DNA from 3 places in the Burkholderia sp. MSh2 genome. Region 3 is predicted to be linked to each of the others. Evidence: predicted binding sites of a transcription regulator. Region 3 holds the regulator's gene; each other region holds the start of a gene.
The links. Region 3 encodes sigma-54, which starts transcription at its own class of promoters, with help from an activator protein. Its sites were predicted from a motif close to TGGCANGNAANCTGCTTT; they were not measured.
Positions count from the first base shown of each region.

Region 1: a site for sigma-54 is predicted at 1,386-1,403, ahead of GQ57_RS38470 (collagen-like triple helix repeat-containing protein). Genes of this name have one in related genera too.
Region 2: a site for sigma-54 is predicted at 1,606-1,623, ahead of GQ57_RS10625 (ammonium transporter). Genes of this name have one in related genera too.

Region 1 is NZ_JPGM01000006.1:92,471-95,727, forward strand. Features, by position in the region: gene GQ57_RS38470 (collagen-like triple helix repeat-containing protein) at 1-1,349, opposite strand, end outside; gene GQ57_RS05005 (copper-binding protein) at 1,629-1,985, opposite strand; gene GQ57_RS05010 (hypothetical protein) at 2,078-2,377, opposite strand; gene GQ57_RS05015 (hypothetical protein) at 2,626-2,874, opposite strand; partial or broken gene GQ57_RS05020 (SDR family NAD(P)-dependent oxidoreductase) at 3,045-3,257, opposite strand, start outside.
Region 2 is NZ_JPGM01000014.1:11,914-15,170, reverse strand. Features, by position in the region: gene GQ57_RS10640 (Rrf2 family transcriptional regulator) at 1-344, opposite strand, end outside; gene GQ57_RS10635 (hypothetical protein) at 435-863, opposite strand; gene GQ57_RS10630 (hypothetical protein) at 1,057-1,392, shown strand; gene GQ57_RS10625 (ammonium transporter) at 1,657-2,850, shown strand; gene GQ57_RS10620 (PhoX family protein) at 3,010-3,257, shown strand, end outside.
Region 3 is NZ_JPGM01000082.1:16,639-19,895, forward strand. Features, by position in the region: gene GQ57_RS42515 (hypothetical protein) at 1-118, shown strand, start outside; gene hpf (ribosome hibernation-promoting factor, HPF/YfiA family) at 122-481, opposite strand; gene GQ57_RS34155 (RNA polymerase factor sigma-54) at 641-2,143, opposite strand; gene lptB (LPS export ABC transporter ATP-binding protein) at 2,304-3,080, opposite strand; gene lptA (lipopolysaccharide transport periplasmic protein LptA) at 3,077-3,257, opposite strand, start outside.

The DNA.
Region 1 (3,257 bases), on a different contig from region 3:
AGCGGATTGGCGAGACCGCCCAGCGGCGAACCGCCGTTTCCGCCCGTGCCGGTTGCGGAACCGCCGTGCACGGTCGCCGGGATGCCGCCGACCACGCTCGTCACCAGGCCCGCGACGGGCACCGCGCCGTTCGCGCCGCTTGCGTTCACGAGACCGCCCACATTGGTCACCGTGTTGCCGACCGCGCGGACGAGTTCGCCGACGCCGCCGACCAGCGGCTGCGGCGACGTGGACGTCACCTTCCACCCCGCCGACGTAATCGCACCGCCGACCTGCCCGAGCAGGCCCGCGACCGGCTGCCCGAGGCCGGTTGCCGCGCCGACCTGCTGCGTGACCTGGCCGACCGTCGTCACGAGCGGCGTAATCGCCGTGCTGATCGCTTGCGTGGTCTGCTGGACCGGGCCCGACGACAGCGCCGAGCCGAGCATGGTGCCGCCCGTCTTCAGGCCGCCGGCCACCGTATCGAGCAGGCCGCCGACGGGTGTCGTGAGGGGCGCCAGCGGCGACAGCGGGCCGGTGCCGAGCGCCTTCACCGTTTCGCCGAGGCCGGCGACCGGATTGCCGGTCGAGCCGACGATGGTGCCGAGGCCGGCCACTGTCGTCCCGACGGGATTCGCCGTGAAGCCGATCTGGCCGATGCCGTTGCTGATGGCGTTGGTCGTATCGCGGACGATCGTGCCCGCGCCCGTGACCATGTTGCCGAGGCCGGTCGTCACGCCCTTGGTCGCCCCGGGCGGGCTGACGCCGGAAATCGTGGCGCCGGCGTCCATGACGACCGCGCCGACGGAGCTGATGATGCCGTTCGTGCCGGGGGTACCGCTCGTGCCGCTTGTGCCGCTTGTGCCGCTTGTGCCGCTTGTGCCGCTTGTGCCGCTTGTGCCGCTTGTGCCGCTTGTGCCGCTCGTGCCGCTTGTGCCGCTCGTGCCGCTTGTGCCGCTCGTGCCGCTCGTGCCGCTTGTGCCGCTCGTGCCGCTCGTGCCGCTCGTGCCGCTGGTTCCGCTGGTTCCGCTTGTGCCACTGGTTCCGCTCGTGCCGCTGGTTCCGCTCGTGCCACTGGTTCCGCTTGTGCCACTGGTTCCGCTCGTGCCACTGGTTCCGCTCGTGCCGCTGGTTCCGCTTGTGCCACTGGTTCCGCTCGTGCCACTGGTTCCGCTCGTGCCACTGGTTCCGCTCGTGCCACTGCTCCCGCTCGTGCCACTGCTCCCGCTCGTCCCGCTCGTACTCGTCGTTCCGATGGTGCCACCGCCCGGCGTCGGTGCCGTAACGTCGCTGCCGCCACAGGCAGCCAGTGCGCACGCAGCGGCAATGGCGGCGAGCGCCACGTTCGTCCTGACGAAATGAATTTGCATGAAAGCCCCCTTCGCTTTTCAGCTCGACCATCCCGACAAGCATCGATCGTGCCATCCCGATCGACGCCCACGACGGATCGGCACGCATGCCTGCGCGCGCATTGCCGGTGGCCGTCCGCGGCTATCGCACCCGGCATCCGTCGCCGATCGCCCCGGTGCGATCAGGCCTTGCCGTCACCGGTAACACGCGCGTAACGCGGGCTCCGCGTTACGTAGCATCAAACGACGAAGGGGCGGGTCCCGCCCCGTATTGCCGTCACGCCCGCGCCGGCTCGTCCGTCATGGCCGCTTCACGAGCCTCACGATCGTGAGCGTGCCGTTGACGCTCTCGACGCGCACCCTGACCTTGTCGCCCACGTGCAGCGACCGGATCATTGCCGCGTCCGCCACGTTGAACGCCATCGTCATCGCCGGCATCCCGATGTTGTCGAGCGCGCCGTGCTCCAGCGTCACCAGCCCGCGCCCGGCATCGATCTCCTTGACCTCGGCATCCGTCAGCGCCGCATCCGGCGAGGACATCGTCGTGTCCGCCCCGTTCATGTCGGGCATCTCGCTGCCCGCGAACGCCGGCGTCGCCACGACCACCATCGCGCACCATACGGCGGCTGCCTGAACGCAGGGAAAGCAGATCTTCATCGCAACGCTCCTGTCGAACCGCACCCGTTCGTTCGGGTCGTGCGCCGCGCGCCGCGCACGACCGCGTCCGCCACCGCCGGCGGCCCCGGCTCTCACACGAACAGCGACGCGACGATCGCGCACCACACCGCACTCGCGCCGCACAGAAACACGCGCCGCGCGACCAGCATCCGCGACTCGTCGCCGGGGGTCTTCATCGGCGACGTCGCCAGAAACGGCACGCTGGCGAGGCACGCGAAGCCCGCCAGCCCGGGCACGATCACGACATAGTCGCCGAACCGCCACGGCAGCGGCTCGTGGAACCCCCAGTAGCCGAGAAACAGCATGCCCATCGAAAACATCGTCGCGGCGGCCGAGCTGAGCGCGACCACCGACCCCGTGGGAAATTGCATGGGAGCCTCCCTTCGCGCAGCATGCGCGACGCCGGATCATTATCCCGGCGCGGAAGGCAAAAGCACAACGACCGGCGGCCTTGGCCGGCGTTTCCGGCAACCGGCGTAGCGAGATGCAAAGAGGGGCCAAGCCCGTCGGCCCGTTGTCCCTTCGGCGCGCGAGCGCTGCGGCGCGGCGTGCCCCGTCGTCGCCCCGCCAATCGCCGTCACGCATCGACAGCGACCGGGTTCGCGGCGCACACCGATCGTCAGCCCGGCTTCTTCGCGGCCTGCGCGACGGCAATCCACCCCACCACCGCCGCGGCGACCCAGCAACAGGTAATCATCAGGTCGAGATCCATCCACCCTTCGAAATTCGCACTGTTCTCGAAACTGCAGCGCTGATGGCCCCTGACCCACACGCAACCGCTGACGAGCTGCTGGATGTGCATGTAAACGCTGTAGACGGCAAAAGCCGACGCAATGACGGTGAACCGCAAACGTATGCTTTTTTTCATGTGACGCGGATGCCGATGGGAGAGTCCTGTGCCGATCTTACGGCAACGGCAACCTGCCCGGCAATCCGGCGCATCCTGGCCGGCCCGGACGCGCGTTCACCCGTCGAGCCGCCGGATCGTCAGCAGGCAATCCGCCGCCAGTCGCTGATAAATCCGCGTGCCCTTCGCCTTCGCGTCGAACCGGGGTGCACCGAATTCGCGCGGATGTTCTTCGCCGCATACAGCATCGCGTCGACCTTCGCCATCATCCGCACCGCGGCTTTCGACGCGTGATAGGCCGGCACGTCGGCCCCGCCGACGATCCCGTACATCGACGACAGGTTCACGATCGAACCGCCACCGGCCGCTTCGAGCAGCGGGATAGCCGCACGCGTGCACAGGAA
Region 2 (3,257 bases), on a different contig from region 3:
TCGCCGATATAGCCGATCAGCGCGCCCTGGATATGCCGGCCGACCAGGCACGCGGGATTCGGCGCCTCGCGGTGCAGCGCGAACAGTTGCGCATCGTCGACCGCGCGATAGACGTCGAACAGCGTGATCTCGCCCGGCTCGCGCGCCAGCAGCGCACCGCCGCCCGCGCCCAGTTGCGACGTGGTCAGCCCGGCCCCCGCGAGCATCGACAACAGCCGGCGGATCAGCGCCGGATTCGTGTTCACGCTGCCCGCGATGATGTCGGACGACAGCGGCACCCCTTCCTGCATCGACAGCAAGGCGAGCACGTGGACGGCAAACGCGAACCGGCTGCTGGTATTCATTCCTGACTCACTCGTCGACGCCGGCCCATCCCGCGGCCGGCGACATGTGTAACTACTATAATTACATTTAGCGGATCATGCAAGTCCGCGCTACTCGCCGCTCGCGGGCTTGGCGCCCGCGGCGTTCTGCTGGCTCCACTGCTGGAGCTTCTTGCCGGCTTCCGCGATCTTCGCGCCGGCTTCGGAAGCCGCGTGCGCGACGACCGCGGAAGCCGTCGCGTCGATCTGCGCCTGCGCCGCCGACGCGAGGCCGCTCGCGGACAACGGCGGCACGGCCGACGCCGCGGACGCGATGCCGGCCTTCGCGGCGTTGAGCTGCTGGTTGACGGTGCTCGCCATCTGGTCGAGCGCCTTGGCCGCATGGTCCGCGGCATCGGCGGCCGCGCTGGCGGCCGTATCGGGTTGCGCCACCGGCGTGGCGGACTTCTCGCAGCCGGCGAGCAACAGCAACGCGCCGGCGGCCGCAGCGGCCAGCAGGGACCCGGGCACGCGACGCGCCCGCGACATCTTCATCTTCATCAACAATCTCCAGCCGTGCGTGACACGACCTCGTAGTTGTACCAGTGTCGATGATACCGCCTCTGAAACGGGCCCAATGTCGCCTGCACATTAAAAATACCTTCCAATTTCGGATTTGTCTGATTTAATCGCAGGTGCGATGACACTAAAGTGGGCATGCTTCAACCCGCTTCATACGTGTCCCTTTTTTCTCATGGCTTTCCTCATCGACTGGTTCATCGCCCTCGCCGCGCTGCTCGCCGCCACCCTGTTCCTGTGCCTGCGCCCGCCATCGGCGCGCCGCCTGGCCGAATCCGGGCGCCCGCGCCGCGTCGCATGCGCCCGCCTGCTCACGCAGGCCATAATCGGCTTCTGGACAGCCGCGCTGATCGTGGCGGAAGGCATCCTCGGCCCCGACGGCGACGGCCAGTCGCTTGCAGGCTTCGCCGCCCTCGCATTCGCCGCGCTGGGGCTGTCGACCGTCGCGGCCTATTGGTCGGCGTGCGCGCTGCGGCTGCGCCGGCCGCAGCCACTGTTCGCCCGCTACTGACGCGCCAGATCGGTGCGTGATGGCGCACCATCGCGCACCACGCCGCGGCGCCCGCGCCCGTTCACGCACCAGTTCCGTACCTGCCGCACCACGCGCGGGCACCCGGCACGGCGCCCGCCTCATGCCGGGAGCGCCCCGATCCCGTGCACGATTCACTGGAATGCCGCATCGCGCATTGCCTGAGCACCAATTTCACGCAGTCGTTCACCAGGTTGGCTCGATACTTGCGTTCCTTGCCCGTTTTTTGCGCAAGGAAGCCACGGCATGGATGGTCTGAAATCCGGCGTCGATACACTGTTCCTGTTGATCGGCGCCGTCATGGTGCTCGCGATGCACGCGGGCTTCGCATTCCTCGAGTTGGGCACGGTCCGCAAGAAGAACCAGGTCAACGCGCTCGTGAAGATCCTGGTCGACTTCTCCGTGTCGACGCTCGCGTACTTCTTCATCGGCTACACCATCGCGTACGGCGTCGAGTTCTTCGACGACATCGGCACGCTGTCGCAGCACAGCGGTTACGCGCTCGTGCGCTTCTTCTTCCTGCTGACCTTCGCCGCGGCGATTCCCGCGATCGTGTCCGGCGGTATCGCCGAGCGCGCGAAGTTCAACCCGCAGCTCGTCGCGACGCTGATCATCGTCGGCTTCATCTACCCGTTCTTCGAGGGAATCGCCTGGAACGAACGGTTCGGCGTGCAGGCCTGGCTCACGCATGCGTTCGGCGCGCCGTTCCACGATTTCGCGGGCTCCGTCGTCGTGCATGCGTTCGGCGGCTGGGTCGCGCTGCCGGCGGTGCTGCTGCTCGGGGCACGCCATGGCCGCTATGCGAAGGACGGCCGGATTGCCGCGCACCCGCCGTCGAACATCCCGTTCCTCGCGCTCGGTGCGTGGGTGCTCGCGGTCGGCTGGTTCGGCTTCAACGTGATGAGCGCGCAGACGCTCGACAAGATCAGCGGCCTCGTCGCCGTGAACTCGCTGATGGCGATGGTCGGCGGCACGCTCGCCGCGTGGATGGCCGGCCGCAACGATCCGGGCTTCACCTACAACGGGCCGCTCGCGGGCCTCGTCGCGGTGTGCGCGGGCTCCGACGTGATGCACCCGATCGGCGCGCTGGTCACCGGCGCGGCGGCCGGTGCGCTGTTCGTCGCGATGTTCACCTGCGTGCAGAACAGATGGCGCATCGACGACGTGCTCGGCGTGTGGCCGCTGCACGGCATGTGCGGCGCGCTCGGCGGCCTGGCGGCCGGCGTGTTCGGCCTGCCCGCGCTCGGCGGGCTCGGCGGCGTGTCGTTCATGTCGCAACTCGTCGGCACGCTCGGCGGCATCGTGATCGCGACCGCGGGCGGCACGCTCGTCTACGGCGCGCTGAAAGCGACCGTCGGACTGCGCCTCGACCGCGAAGCCGAATTCGACGGCGCGGACCTGTCGATCCATCGCATCTCGGCGACCCCCGAGCGCGATTGAGCACCTGACGAACATCCGACGCATCATTACGTTTTCAATTCAAAAAACTTTCATCCAGCGTCCTTACACTTCCGTCCAGTTTTCAATTTGCCTTCCCGAAGCTTGCTGTTCGCCTGCTTCGCGAAGGCCATTCTTCCAACAACTGAAACTGGACTCCACATGCCCGCGTTGCCCAATGCTTCCCGTCGTCAGGCCCTGAAGATCCTCGCCGGTGCGCCGATGCTTCCCCTTTCCGGTCTCGCGCTGCCGGCCCTGCTGACGGGTTGCGGCGGCGACGACAATCCGGCGTCGACGCCGGCCCCGGTGGCCGCCGCCTACACGTCGGCAGCGTTCTCGGCGATGGCCGCGCCCACGCTCGACAACGCGGCCGCCATGGCGACGACGACGGTCGGCTCGACGCTGTCGGT
Region 3 (3,257 bases):
CCGGGACATTATAGAGCACAGCCGCGTGCGTGGCGCGGCACGGTCGGACCGGTTGCACCGCGGCGCGAAGTCGCAAAAAAAACGCCCGGCGAACCGGGCGGCGTGCGTGTTGCAGTAACGGTTATTGCGGCGGCAGTTCGATCTGGTCGATCGACGGTTGAAGCTTGATCGGATCGTGCGCATGCGTTTGCAGGCGCTCCATGTGCTTGACGACCTGGCGATCCAGCTTGTCGATCAGCAAGTCGATTGCCGCGTACAGGTTGCCGTTTGCGCTTTCGACGAAGATGTCCTTGCCCTTCAGATGCAGATTGATTTCCGCGCGCTGCTGCTTGTCCTTTTCCTTGTGGTTGTCGACCGAGAGGATCACAGTGCCATCGATCACCTGATCGCTATGCCGTAGCACCCGGTCCAGCTTGGTGATCACGTATTCGCGAATTGCAGGCGTGACTTCGAGATGATGTCCACTGATCTTCAGGTTCATAGTGCTTCTCCAAGCGAGTGACCACCCGGCCGCATCGTGGCGGCGCTCCGGTCGACCTGCCCGTGCCGCACGAGGCGGCATATCGCGGACAAGTCGCCCGGCCCTGTTCCCCGTATGCGCGGTGGCCGGAACACGCCTGCCGCCGGGCAGGCAGCAGGCTTAAAGAGACTTGCGCAGATTCACTGCCGGGATCTTGAGGGCTTCGCGATATTTGGCAACCGTGCGGCGCGCGACCACGAAACCCTGTTCTGCCAGCAGCTCGGCAATGCGGCTGTCCGAAAGCGGCGATTTTGGGTCTTCAGCTCCTATCAGTTGCTTGATCAGGGCTCGGATGGCGGTCGACGAGGCGGCGCCACCGGTGTCGGTCGAGACGTGAGATCCGAAGAAGTACTTAAATTCAAGCGTCCCGAAGGGGGTCAGCATGTACTTCCCGGTTGTCACACGGCTGACAGTCGACTCGTGTAGGCCCAGCGTATCAGCTATTTCCCGCAAAACCAAGGGGCGCATGGCAATTTCGCCGTGCGCAAAGAAATTCTTCTGACGCTCGACAATAGCCTGTGCGACACGCAGGATCGTGTCGAAACGCTGCTGGATGTTTTTGATCAGCCAGCGCGCCTCCTGGAGCTGTTGCTTGAGCGAGCCGGCCGACGGATCGCCGCGGCTGTTGCGCAGGATGTTCGCGTACAGGTTGTTGATCCGCAGGCGCGGCACGACCTCCGGATTGAGCTCCGCGAGCCATCCCTGGCCGGCCTTCTTCACGATGATGTCGGGCACGACGTAGTCCGCCTCGGCCTTGCCGTACGCGGCGCCGGGGAACGGCTCCAGCGAACGGATCAGCGTATGCGCGTCGCGCAGCGCGTCGTCGCTCGCCTTCAGGTGCTTACGCAAGCGCGTGAAGTCGCGAGCGGCAAGCAGCTCGAGATGCTGCGACACGATCTCGAGCGCGAGCGTGCGCGTCGGGGACGGATCGAGGCGCAGCAACTGCAGCTTCAGGCATTCGGAGGCCGAGCGCGCGCCGACCCCGGGCGGGTCGAAGCTGTGCAGCAGCGCGAGCGCGGCGTTCAGCTCGTCGCAGTCGATCTCCAGCTCGGGCGGCAGGTCGGCGAGCACTTCGTCGAGCGTGGCGGTCAGGTAGCCGTCGTCGTCGAGCGATTCGATCAGGAACATCACGAGCGCGCGATCGCGCGGGCCGGCCTGCGTGACGCGCAACTGCGCGGACAGGTGGTCGCGCAGCGACGTCGCCGCTTCCTGCACCTGCAGCGGCGGGAGGTCGTCGTCGTCGGACGCGCCGCTCGACCGGCCGAATTCGTCGAGATTCCATTGCGGGCCGTCGTTGCCGTCGCCGGACGCATAGCCGTCGTATTCGTCCGCGCCGGCCGGCTCGTCGCGCTCGGCGCGCTCGCTCGACGTGCTGCTGTTCGTCGCAGCCGGTTCGGTGTTCGGGGCGGGGGGCGTCTGCGCGATCAGCGAACCGTCCGCTGCGACACGCAGCGGGCTCGCGATCCATTCGTCGTCGTTCTCGAGCAGCGGGTTCTGCGCGACGGCCATCGCGACTTCCTGCTGCAATTCGAGCGTCGACAACTGCAGGAGCCGGATCGACTGCTGCAGCTGGGGCGTCAGCGCCAGGTGTTGCGACAGGCGGAGTTGAAGGCTGGCTTTCATGGCGAGGAGGGAGTCATACCGGCAGTTTGCCACGACCCAGGCGCGTTGAGCCATCCGCGATTACGCGCGGCGCGCCGCCCGGCCGCGGGCATGGCCGCGAAGCGGGACGCGGCCCCGCTTCGCGGCCATGCCGGGCGGGGTGCACCAGCCACGAGGAGGGTTACATGCGGAAGTGCTCGCCGAGGTACACGCGGCGTACGCTTTCGTTCTCGATGATTTCGCTCGGCGCGCCGGCGGCGAGTACCGAGCCGTCGCTGATGATGTATGCGTGGTCGCAGATGCCGAGCGTTTCGCGGACGTTGTGATCGGTTATCAGAACGCCGATGTTGCGCTGCTTCAGGAACTTGACGATCTTCTGGATCTCGAGCACCGCGATCGGGTCGACGCCGGCGAACGGTTCGTCGAGCAGGATGAAGTTCGGGTTGGTTGCGAGCGCACGCGCGATTTCGACGCGGCGCCGCTCGCCGCCCGACAGCGACAGCGCGGGGTTTTCGCGCAGGTGGCCGATCTGCAGTTCGTCGAGCAGCGCCTCGGTGCGCGACGCGATCGCGTCTTTCGACAGCCGCTTGCCGTCTTCGCCGTGCTGCAGCTCGAGCACCGCGCGGATGTTTTCCTCGACGGTCAGCTTGCGGAACACGGACGCTTCCTGCGGCAGGTACGACAGGCCGAGCGACGCGCGCTTGTGGATCGGCAGCAGGCTGATCGAGCTGCCGTTCAGCGAGATCTCGCCCGCGTCGAGCGGCACGAGGCCGACGATCATGTAGAACGACGTGGTCTTGCCGGCGCCGTTCGGGCCGAGCAGGCCGACGACCTCGCCGCTTTTCACGTCGAGCGACACGTCCTTGACGACCGTGCGCGAGCCGTAGCGCTTCTTCAGGTTGCGGACGACGAGCGAACTCGTGGTGCCGGCCGGCTGGCGGTTCGGGAGCGCGTTCATTGGCCCGGTGCCCCCTGGATCGCGCTCGCCGGCGACAGCTTCGCCGGCGCGCCGTTCAGCGGCGCGGGGCCGCCGTTCTTCGGCGACAGCATCGCGCGCACGCGGCCGTTCGGGTTGCCCGGCGCGGCGACGTCCTTGCCGCCCTTCGCCGTGTAGAAGTCGCGCTGGCCGTCGTAC